One region of the Streptomyces sp. NPDC127097 genome, then DNA from elsewhere that is predicted to be linked to it. Evidence: riboswitches for the same ligand, from Rfam matches in the RefSeq annotation. Region 1 holds a riboswitch; each other region holds the start of a gene.
What was found. A riboswitch is a leader RNA that binds a small molecule or an ion and turns the genes downstream of it on or off. The one in region 1 is predicted to bind cobalamin.

Region 1 (3,241 bases):
TGCTGCCCCTCGATCTGGCGGCGGCGCTGGAGCAGTGGGGGCCGGACCGGGAGACGGGCGCCGCGGCGGGCTCGGCCACCTGAGGCGCCGGACCGGGCCGGGGGAGCGAGGGGCCGGGAGCGGCTCGGGCAGTTGAGGGCGCCGGGCCGGCTCGGCCGCCCGCGGGCGCCCGTCCGGATTGGGACCCGCGGGCGCTCGACCGGACCGGGGCCCGAGGGGCCGGGACCGGTTCGGGCATCCGGGAGGGCGCGGCCGGGGTGCGGGAGCAGGCGCCGGCCCGCGCTTCCTCAGGCTCCCGGCGCGGTCTGCTCCGGCGACTCGGCTCGCCGAGCCCGCTCCGCCCAGCGCTTTTCGACGCCGGCCAGACGCCAGTACGCCAGCGCCGCGGCCCACACCACCACGAACAGGCCGACGATGATGAAGCCGACGTTGTCGAGGTCGAGGCCGGAAATCCAGCCGGTGAGCGCGTCGTTGAGGCCGAGCTTGTCGTGCAGCACGGTCACCAGCTCGATGGTGCCGATGAAGAAGGCGACGGCGATCGACAGACCGGTGATGGTGAGGTTGTAGTAGACCTTGCGCACCGGGTTGGCGAACGCCCACTGGTAGGCGAAGTTCATGAAGGTGCCGTCCAGGGTGTCGAACAGGCTCATCCCGGCGGCGAACAGCAGCGGCAGACACAGGATCGCGTACCAGGGCAGGCCCGCCGCCGCGCCGCTGCCCGCCATCACCATCAGGGTCACCTCGGTCGCGGTGTCGAAGCCGAGCCCGAAGAGGAAGCCGAGCGGGAACATCTGGCCGGGGCGCGAGATGGAGCGGGTGAACCGTCCCAGGAAACGGTTCATGAAGCCGCGCGCGTCGAGGCGCTGCTCCAGCTCGGCCTCGTCATAGTGGCCGTCGCGCATGCCTCGGAAGACCCGCCAGATCCCGGCCAGCGCGATGAGGTTGAGGGCGGCGATGAGGTAGAGGAAGGTGCCCGAGACCGTGGTGCCGACGGTGCCCAGGATCTGGTGGGTACGGGACTCGTCGTTGAGCAGCGTGCCGGCGAGCTGGGCACCGCCGGCCACGAGGGCCGCCATCACCACGACCACGCTGGAGTGGCCGAGGGCGAACCAGAAGCCGACCGAGACCGGCCGCTTGCCGTCGGCCATCAGCTTGCGGGTGGTGTTGTCGATCGCGGCGATGTGGTCGGCGTCGAAGGCGTGCCGCATACCGAGGGTGTATGCGGTGATGCCGAGCCCGACGCCGAAGACCTGGCTTCCGACGGAGTAGTGGTTCGGGACCACGAGCAGGAAGAGCACGCCGAAGGCCACGACATGCAGCCCGGCTATGACGGCCATCAGGCCCGCGGTACGGACGGTGTCCTGCCGGCGCCAGCGGAACGTGGCGGGGGCAGGGGAGTTCGGGGTATCGGTGGACAGGGCCATCCGGGCGGTCACGCTCCAGCACCTCGTGGATCAGTTCGTGAGATGCCGTGGCCGGTCTCCTGGCTTACGGGTGTGTCCGCGTCCGCCCCGGCCTTCCCGGCCGCGGGCTGCGGTCAGTGGCGCCGCGGGCGCGCCAGGCGCCCGCGGAAGGGGTGGAAACTCCCCGATCACAGTGGCGAGGGCCGCTCCGGGCTGGGACCACAAGGTCCGTCACCGGCTTCCCGAACACCACGGCCCGGCCACTCTAGCCGCCGCCCTCGCGGTACGCGGTGCGTGGGGGTTTTCGCCTTCCATGGGGGCACTGCCCTCAATGGACCGGTCACAGGGGGCCGGTTGTGGTGGGCCGGTCGCGGTGGGTCAGTAGTCCAGGGACGAGAGGAAGGCGTGCAGTTCGTGGTCGAAGAGCGGGGTGTTCTCCAGGTTGACCATATGGGCCGCACCCGGTATTCGGACCCTTCGGGCGCCCGGGACGGTCAGGGCTATCGCATGGGCGTTGGCGGAGATGTCCCGGCTGTCGAGGTCGCCGTCGAATACGACCGTCGGCACCCGGACCTCCCCGAGGCGGTCGGCGGCGCCGACTTCGAGGGGCATTCCGGCGCCCATTCCGTCGGCATGGACCTCCACATTGGCCGCGGCCGAGGCGCGCATCCGTTCGCGGAATCCCGGATGCACCGCGGACGGTTCACGATGCGGCCCGTCCACCCATATCCGCAGGAAGTGCTCGACATACCGCTCCGCGCCGTCCGGTGCGCCGATCGCCGCCACCTGCTCCTTGATGTGCGCCAGGACGAAGGGGTCGGTGAAGGCCCGGCCGCTGATTCCCGGGGAGGCGAGCGCGAGGGCCGTCACCCGGCCGGGGTGGGCGAGGGCGGTGTCCAGCGCGACCCGCGCGCCGTGGGAGAGGCCGACGAGGACGGCGCTGGGGACATCGAGGGCGTCCAGCAGGGCGCACAGGTCGTCGTGGTGGGAGAAGTCGCCGGTCACCGTGGAGGACAGGCCATGGCCGCGGGCGTCGTAACGGATCGCGCGCAGGCCGGAGTTGACCAGCCAGGTGAACTGCTCGTCCCACATGTGCTGGTCGAGCATGCCGCCGTGCAGCAGCACCACCGCCGGGCCCGAGCCGGCCGTCTCGTAGAACAGCTCGCCCTCGTCGATCGGCACGATGCCGTTGTCGATCTCGGACCAGGCGGTGATTCTCCGCGTCATTCTCCTGACCGTCCTTTGTGCATGAGAGGGGGCGGGGCGGGTCTGTCGTCGTGGCCGTCAGAATTGCCGTTACTACGGTTCCTGCCGTTACTGCCTTCACTGCGACGACTGTCCCGACTGCCCTGACTGTCGGTTTCCTCCGGTTGAACGCGCGAGCCGTTCGCCAGGTGCCGGAATTCCTCGCCGAGTCGGTCGAGTACGTGCAGCGCGGTGCGGACGTCCTCGGCGGGCAGGTCGGCCAGCCGCTGCCGCAGCTCCGTCGCCTCGAACTGCTGGACCCCGCGTATCGCCGCGGTGCCTTCGGTCGTCAGCCGGATCAGGGGCGAGCGTCGGTGGGCGGGATTCGGGGCCGTGACGACCAGGCCCAGCTCCGCGGCGTGGTTCACCCAGCGCTGCACCGGCTGGCGGTCGAGCCCCATCGAACGCGCCAACTGCGGGACGGTACGCGGACCTTCGGTGCGCAGCGCGTCCAGGAGCGCGTGTTCGCCGGCGGTCATGCCGGTGTCGGCCAGCTCGCGCTCCACCGCGCGCACGACCGTGCGGTGCAGCGGCCACAGACGTCGGATGACGTCGTACAGCAGATCTTCGGTGGCCGCCGGCCCTCCGGCGCC
Region 2 (3,241 bases), on a different contig from region 1:
GGACGTCGATCCCGGCCTTCTCCTGGAAGGCCAGCACCTCGCGGATCTCCGCCGAGATCCGCTCCTCGTACCCCTCGGCGTCCAGCCGCCCGGCCCGCAGCTCCGCCCGCGCCGTGCGCAGCGCGGCGGTCTGCGGGAACGAGCCGATGGTGGTGGTCGGCAGCAGCGGCAGCCGGAGGTGCGCGCGCTGGGCGGCGGACCGCTCGGCGTACGGCTGGGATCGGCGGCCGTCGGCCTCGGTGACGGCCGCGGCGCGGGCCCGCACCGCCGGGTCACGGGTGAGCGCCGAGCCCGCCCGGGAGGCCAGGTCCGCGCGGCTGGCGGCGAGTTCGGCCGCGATGGCGCCGGTGCCCCGGGACAGACCGCGCGCCAGCGTCACGATCTCCGTGGTCTTCTGCCGGGCGAAGGCCAGCCAGCGGGCGATCTGCGGGTCGATGTCCCGCTCGGCCCCGGTGTCCAGCGGGACGTGCAGCAGCGAGCAGGAGGACGACACATCGACCCGCTCGGCCAGTCCGAGCAGCGTGCCCAGGGTCGCCAGCGACTGCTCGTAGTGGTTGATCCAGATATTGCGGCCGTTGACGACGCCGGCGACCAGCCGCTTGCCGGGCAGCCCGCCGACCGCCGCGAGATCCTGGAGGTTGCCGGCCGCGGGGCCGGTGAAGTCCAGCGCCAGGCCCTCGACGGGCGCCTTGGCCAGCACCGGCAGCGCCTCGCCCAGCCGGTCGAAGTACGAGGCGACCAGCAGCTGCGGGCGGTCGGTGAGCGCACCGAGGTCCCGGTAGGCGCGGGCCGCGGAGTTCAGCACGGCGGGGGAGCGGTCCTGCACCAGCGCCGGCTCGTCCAGCTGCACCCAGCGGGCGCCGGCCGCCCGCAGATCGGCGAGCACCTCGGCGTAGACGGGCAGCAGCCGGTCGAGCAGCGTCAGCGGATCGAAGCCGGCCGCGACGCCGGGCGCGGGCTTGGCCAGCAGGAGGTAGCTGACGGGCCCGACGAGGACCGGCCGCGCGGCGAGTCCGAGGCCGAGTGCCTCGGTCAGCTGGGCGACCTGCGCGGCGGAGTCCGCGGCGAAGACCGTGTCCGGCCCCAACTCCGGGACGAGGTAGTGGTAGTTGGTGTCAAACCACTTGGTCATTTCCAGCGGCGCCACGTCCTGGGTGCCGCGGGCCATCGCGAAGTAGCCGTCCAGGGGGTCGGCGGCCACCGCGGCGCGGTGCCGCGCCGGGATCGCGCCGACCATCACGCTGGTGTCCAGGACGTGGTCGTAGTACGAGAAGTCGCCGGTCGGCACCTCATGGACGCCGGCCTCGGCGAGCTGCCGCCAGTTGGCGCGGCGCAGACCGGCGGCGGTGGTACGGAGCGCGTCGGCGCCGACGCGGCCCTTCCAGTAGCCCTCGATGGCCTTCTTGAGTTCACGGTTCGGCCCCTGACGGGGGTAGCCGTGCACGGTCGCTCGTGCTGCCGCGGCTGCGGACCTGCTGGTCACGGAACTCTCCTTCGCGAGTCTGTCTCCATGGACCACGGGACAGTCGGGGGCGCGAAGGAACGGCAAACCCGGCGGGACCCGGCGCTCTTCCGCCGGCCGTGCCCGCCCGATGTGTCCGCCGACCCGCCCTCGAGGTCACCGAGATCACCCCGCACACCGGTCGCGCGGGGGCACTGGCAGGTCTTCGGACTCGCGGGCACATCCGCCGAAGGCGGACATCTACTGGCCGTCGCTTCCCAGACCCGGCCGGGCCCAGTGCGTATGACGGCGGTCGTTCCCACTCACCGCTGCGGGGCAGTCCCGGAATTCCACCGGGTTCCCTCTTGCGACGCGCCTGCCTGGCGGGCAGGGCGAACCAGTTGCACGCGCCAGCCTAGGCGCTGCCGCCCGCGGGGGACACCGCCACCGGACCTCCCATAGGTGACATCGGCCACCGCCGGGACGGCAACGCGCCCCCGCCCGCGGTGCCGTGGCTTGCCCTGGAGTGCGCTCCAGCTCCTAGCGTGGGCGCACGACTTACCGCTGTCGCTGAACGAAGGGAACCTCGTGCGCTACACACTGTTCGGCAGGACCGGTCTGCGGGTGAGCGAGCTGAGCCTGGGCGCCATGACCATGGGCGACGACCGGGGCCAGAGCGCCGCCGAGGACACCAGCGGCCGGATCCTGGACGCCTACACGGACGCGGGCGGCAACTTCATCGACACCGCGAACATCTACACCGGCGGCGCCTCCGAGCGGATCCTCGGTGGGCTGCTGGAAGGCCGCCGGGACCGCTTCGTCCTGGCGAGCAAGTACACCTGCATGACCCACCAGGGCGATGTGAACGCGGCGGGCAACCACCGCAAGAACCTGGTGCGGTCGGTGGAGGCGAGCCTGGACCGGCTGCGCACCGACCACCTCGATGTGCTGTGGGTGCACGCCCGGGACAACTTCACGCCGGTGGAGGAGGTCATGCGGGGGCTCGATGACGTGGTGCGCTCGGGAAAGGTGCTCTACATCGGGGTGTCCGACTGGCCCGCCTGGGAGATCGCGCAGGCCAACACCCTTGCCGAACTGCGCGGCTGGACCGCGTTCGCGGGCTCGCAGCTGCGCTACAACCTGCTGGAGCGGACGCCGGAGCGGGAGCTGCTGCCGCAGGCCCGCGCCTTCGATCTGGCCGTGCTGGCCTGGGCACCGCTCGCGGCCGGCAAGCTCACCGGCAAGTACCGCCGCGGGGAGACCGGCCGGCTGGCCACCGCGGACGACGGCGCCACCCCGAACCACCTTGAGGAGGAGACCCTCACCGCGGTGCTGGAGGTCGCCGAGCAGGGCGGCTGGAGCCCCGCACAGGTGGCCCTGGCCTGGCTGCGCAGCCGGCCCGGCAACATCATTCCGATCATCGCGGCCACCAAGGAGAGCCAGCTGCGCGACAATCTCGGCGCCGTCGACCTCACCCTGGACGCCGACGCGCTGGACCGGCTCGACCGGACCAGCGAGGTGCCGCTGGGCTTCCCGCACGACTTCCTGCGGCAGCCGGGCGTCATCGAGAACGTCTACGGCGACCGCTGGGCCGAGATCGAGGACCGGCGCTCCACCCACCGCCGTACGACGAGCGACATCCGCTGACCGGACGCCGCAACGCGGGTCGCCCCAAAGCCGGACGCCGCCGCCTGAGCAGTCAGGCGGCGGCGTCCGTTCGGCTACCGCGGGAGCGCGGGCCGGGTCAGCGCAGCGCGCTGCGCTGCTGCCACTGCTGCCAGCTCTCCTGCCAGACCTCCA
Region 3 (3,241 bases), on a different contig from region 1:
CCCCGTGAGGCCGCGCAGCATCGCAAGGCCCGGCTCCAGCAGCGTCACATCGCCCCGGAACTTGTTGACCAGATAGCCCGCGACCAGCGCCTGGTCCTCCTTGGACAGCAGCGCGGTGGTGCCGAAGAACGAGGCGAACACCCCGCCGCGGTCGATGTCACCGACCACGACCGCCGGGATACGGGCGGCCCGTGCGAGGCCCATGTTCACGATGTCGGTACGCCGCAGATTGATCTCGGCGGGACTGCCGGCGCCCTCGCAGATCACCGCGTCATGGGTACGCCGCAGCTCCTGGAGGCAGTCGGTCACCGTCCCGAGCAACTGCTCCCGGCGGCCCGCGTACTGCGCCTTCCCCTGGGACGTCCCCCCGAAGTACCCCCGGGCGCTGAGCTCCCCCACCGGCTTCCCCAGCAGCACCACCTGGCTGCTGCGGTCACTGCCCGGCTTGAGCAGCACGGGGTTCATCAGCGCGGTCGGCGCCACCCGCGCCGCGGCGGCCTGCATCGCCTGGGCCCGTCCGATCTCCGCGCCCTCGCGCGTGACGAAGGAATTCAGCGACATGTTCTGTGCCTTGAAGGGCGCCACCCGGACGCCCTGCCGGACCAGCCAGCGGCAGATCCCGGCCGTCACCACGCTCTTACCGGCGTCGGACGTCGTCCCGGCCACCAGCAGACCACCGCCGACCGCCCCGCCGGCTGCCCTCAACCGCCCGCTCACCGGGTCCTCCTCCTGCGCTTCGGGTCACTACACCCGCCCACCCCCCGAAGGGGGGTGGGCGGCGGGGAAAAAACGGACGGCCTCATACCGCTCCCGCCTTACGCCCGGATACCGGTCCCGCCTCACGCCCGCGCCCCCCGGCCCGCGGAGCAACCGCTCCCCGGGCCACCACCCGAGCCACGGTCCCCCGAGCCACCGCCGCCCGCGCCACGCCGACGGCCGCCCGCGCCGCCACCGTCGTGACCAGCGCCAGCACACTCACCCGGCGGGAGAGCCGCACCGCCCGTTCGATGTCCGGCACCGCCACCGGCGGCGCCGCGCCGTTGAGCACCGGACGGTGTTCCACCCGCCCGCCGTACGCCAGCGTGCCGCCCAGCCGTACGCCCAGCGCACCCGCGAACGAAGCCTCCACCGGGCCCGCGTTGGGGCTCGGATGCGCCCCGCCGTCCGCCCGCCAGGCCCGCAGCGCACCGCGCCGGTCGGGGCCCGCGAGCACGGTCAGCGCGGCGGTCAGCCGGGAGCCGGGCCAGCCGGCGAGATCGTCGAGCCGGGCCGCGGCCCAGCCGAAGCGGCGGTAGCGCGGCGACTTGTGCCCCACCATCGCGTCCAGGGTGTTCACGGCACGGAACGCCACCAGGCCGGGCACCCCGCCCAACGCACCCCATACCAGGGCGCCCACCACCGCGTCGGAGGTGTTCTCGGCGACCGACTCCACCACCGCACGGGCCATCTGCGGCCCGTCCAGCGCCTGCGGATCGCGCCCGCACAGATGCGGCAGCCGCTCCCGTGCCACGTCCAGATCACCCGCCGTCAGCGCCCCGCCGACGGCCCGCGCCTCCCGGCCCAGCGAGGTGCCGCCCAGCACGGCCCAGACCGTCGCCGCGGTCAGCGCGACCCCACCGCCACCACGGAGCGACAGCAAAGCAGCGGGAGCATCGCCCCGCAGGGCGCGCTCCACCAGCGCCGCACCGGCCGCGGCCCCGCCCGCGCACAACACGGCATGAGCCGCCCCGTAACCACGGTGGTCGCGCCACAGTCGGCGCTCGACGGCGCCCGCGGCCCGGCCGAACGCGGCCACCGGATGGCCGCGCGGCGGATCCGCCGCGATCAGGTCGCCGAGAAAGCCGAGGGCCGCGCCGCACACATATCCCGCGTGTTCGCCGCGCATCGGGTCAGGCCGCCGTCAGGGCGTGTCCGTGACGTGCCGCCCGGCCCCGAAGGAGCCCTGCGGCGGCGGGCAGTGGCGATCTCAAGGGGCGGCCGGGCATGGCGGTATGTCCTCACTCAGGGTCCGCGCCCTGGCTCGACGTGACGGCGACCAGAGTCTCCTGGCTCCCGGATCGGCGTGTCCTCCGGCCTTCCAGTCCCGCGTACATCATCCGACGTATGCGAGGCGGACCGTGGCCTTCGCTGGAGGAACGCTCCCCGGTGACAGTGGCGGGACCGCGCCGGATTCGCACCGGACTTCCTCTGCTGTCGCCGATTGGCTCCGGCAGTCCACCACGCCCCGCGAACGCCGTCAACTCACCCTTGACCTGCGACGCTGCCCCGTGGCAGGCGCTGTGGTGCACGCCACAGCGTGGCTGGGGGGTCACGGACGGTTGCCCGCGCACCTGATCCCGCGTCACTATCTGGTGCACGGCGGCGAAGGGGCCGCCGGAAGGGGGCCGGGGGATGCCGCAGCGCGCTGACCGTCAAGAGATCCGTATCAGGATCACGGGCACGAACAATCCTGACCAGGACGTCGAGGACCTCAAGGCGTGGCTGGAGCGCGAGCCCTGGCTGAACGGGCGGTCGCACGACTGGGAACTGCGGCCGGCGGGGGAGCGCGACGACGGCCCCGGCGACATGGCCATCGGCGTCGACGACCTGATCCTGGTCGTGGTCGGCGCGGTCGCCACCGAGATCACCAAGAGCCTGACCATCGCCCTGCGCGAGTGGCTGCGCCGCCGCAGGGAGGAACGTGACACCGGCGAACGGCCCGCCGTGGCGGTCGGCGCCGGGGACGGCGAACTGCGCGCACTGGGCGACCCGGCACCGGGCGCCCCGGCCCCCGAACGCCCCGATCCGGGCAGCCCGGCGAACGGGGGCGGCAGCACCGCCGGGGACTGAGCCGGATGTCCGAATACGACGCACGGGGCAAGGTCAACCGGGCGCTGCTGATCTGTGTCGACGACTACCGCCACCTGCGGCCGCTCCCCGCCGTGCGGGACAACCCCCAGGAGCTCGAACGCGTCCTGCTCGCCCCCGGCACCGACCTCTTCACCAAGGGCGAGGTCGTCATCTGCCGGCCCCAGGAGCCCTGGGAGGTCGAACAGGCCCTGGACGCCGTCACCCAGGAGGCCCGCGGACTGCTGCTGGTGTACTTCTCCGGCCACGGCCGGGTCGGCCCGGACGGCGGCAATCTCCAGCTCATGGTCGGTGCGTCGGAACGGCGGCACAAAACCGTGTCCTGGCAGGACACCGTGCTGTCCTACCTGGACAACGCGCGGGCCGACCGGATCGTGATCGTCCTGGAGTGCTG

Region 2: it holds a riboswitch for cobalamin, as region 1 does, so the genes downstream of both, metE (5-methyltetrahydropteroyltriglutamate--homocysteine S-methyltransferase) here and ACFWJW_RS12790 (HoxN/HupN/NixA family nickel/cobalt transporter) in region 1, are expected to answer to the same signal.
Region 3: it holds a riboswitch for cobalamin, as region 1 does, so the genes downstream of both, ACFWJW_RS34845 (cobalamin biosynthesis protein) here and ACFWJW_RS12790 (HoxN/HupN/NixA family nickel/cobalt transporter) in region 1, are expected to answer to the same signal.

Annotation. Positions count from the first base shown of each region.
Region 1 covers NZ_JBHXFI010000012.1:115,130-118,370, reverse strand. The annotation lists gene ACFWJW_RS12795 (VOC family protein) at 1-83, shown strand, start outside; partial or broken gene ACFWJW_RS12790 (HoxN/HupN/NixA family nickel/cobalt transporter) at 288-1,446, opposite strand; cobalamin riboswitch at 1,456-1,672, opposite strand; gene ACFWJW_RS12785 (alpha/beta fold hydrolase) at 1,782-2,630, opposite strand; gene ACFWJW_RS12780 (MarR family winged helix-turn-helix transcriptional regulator) at 2,627-3,241, opposite strand, start outside.
Region 2 covers NZ_JBHXFI010000004.1:1,429-4,669, reverse strand. The annotation lists gene metE (5-methyltetrahydropteroyltriglutamate--homocysteine S-methyltransferase) at 1-1,483, opposite strand, end outside; cobalamin riboswitch at 1,656-1,843, opposite strand; gene ACFWJW_RS05220 (aldo/keto reductase) at 2,030-3,088, shown strand; gene ACFWJW_RS05215 (Ig-like domain-containing protein) at 3,186-3,241, opposite strand, start outside.
Region 3 covers NZ_JBHXFI010000079.1:14,336-17,576, forward strand. The annotation lists gene ACFWJW_RS34840 (cobyric acid synthase) at 1-717, opposite strand, end outside; gene ACFWJW_RS34845 (cobalamin biosynthesis protein) at 800-1,885, opposite strand; cobalamin riboswitch at 2,039-2,189, opposite strand; gene ACFWJW_RS34850 (hypothetical protein) at 2,392-2,829, shown strand; gene ACFWJW_RS34855 (caspase family protein) at 2,835-3,241, shown strand, end outside.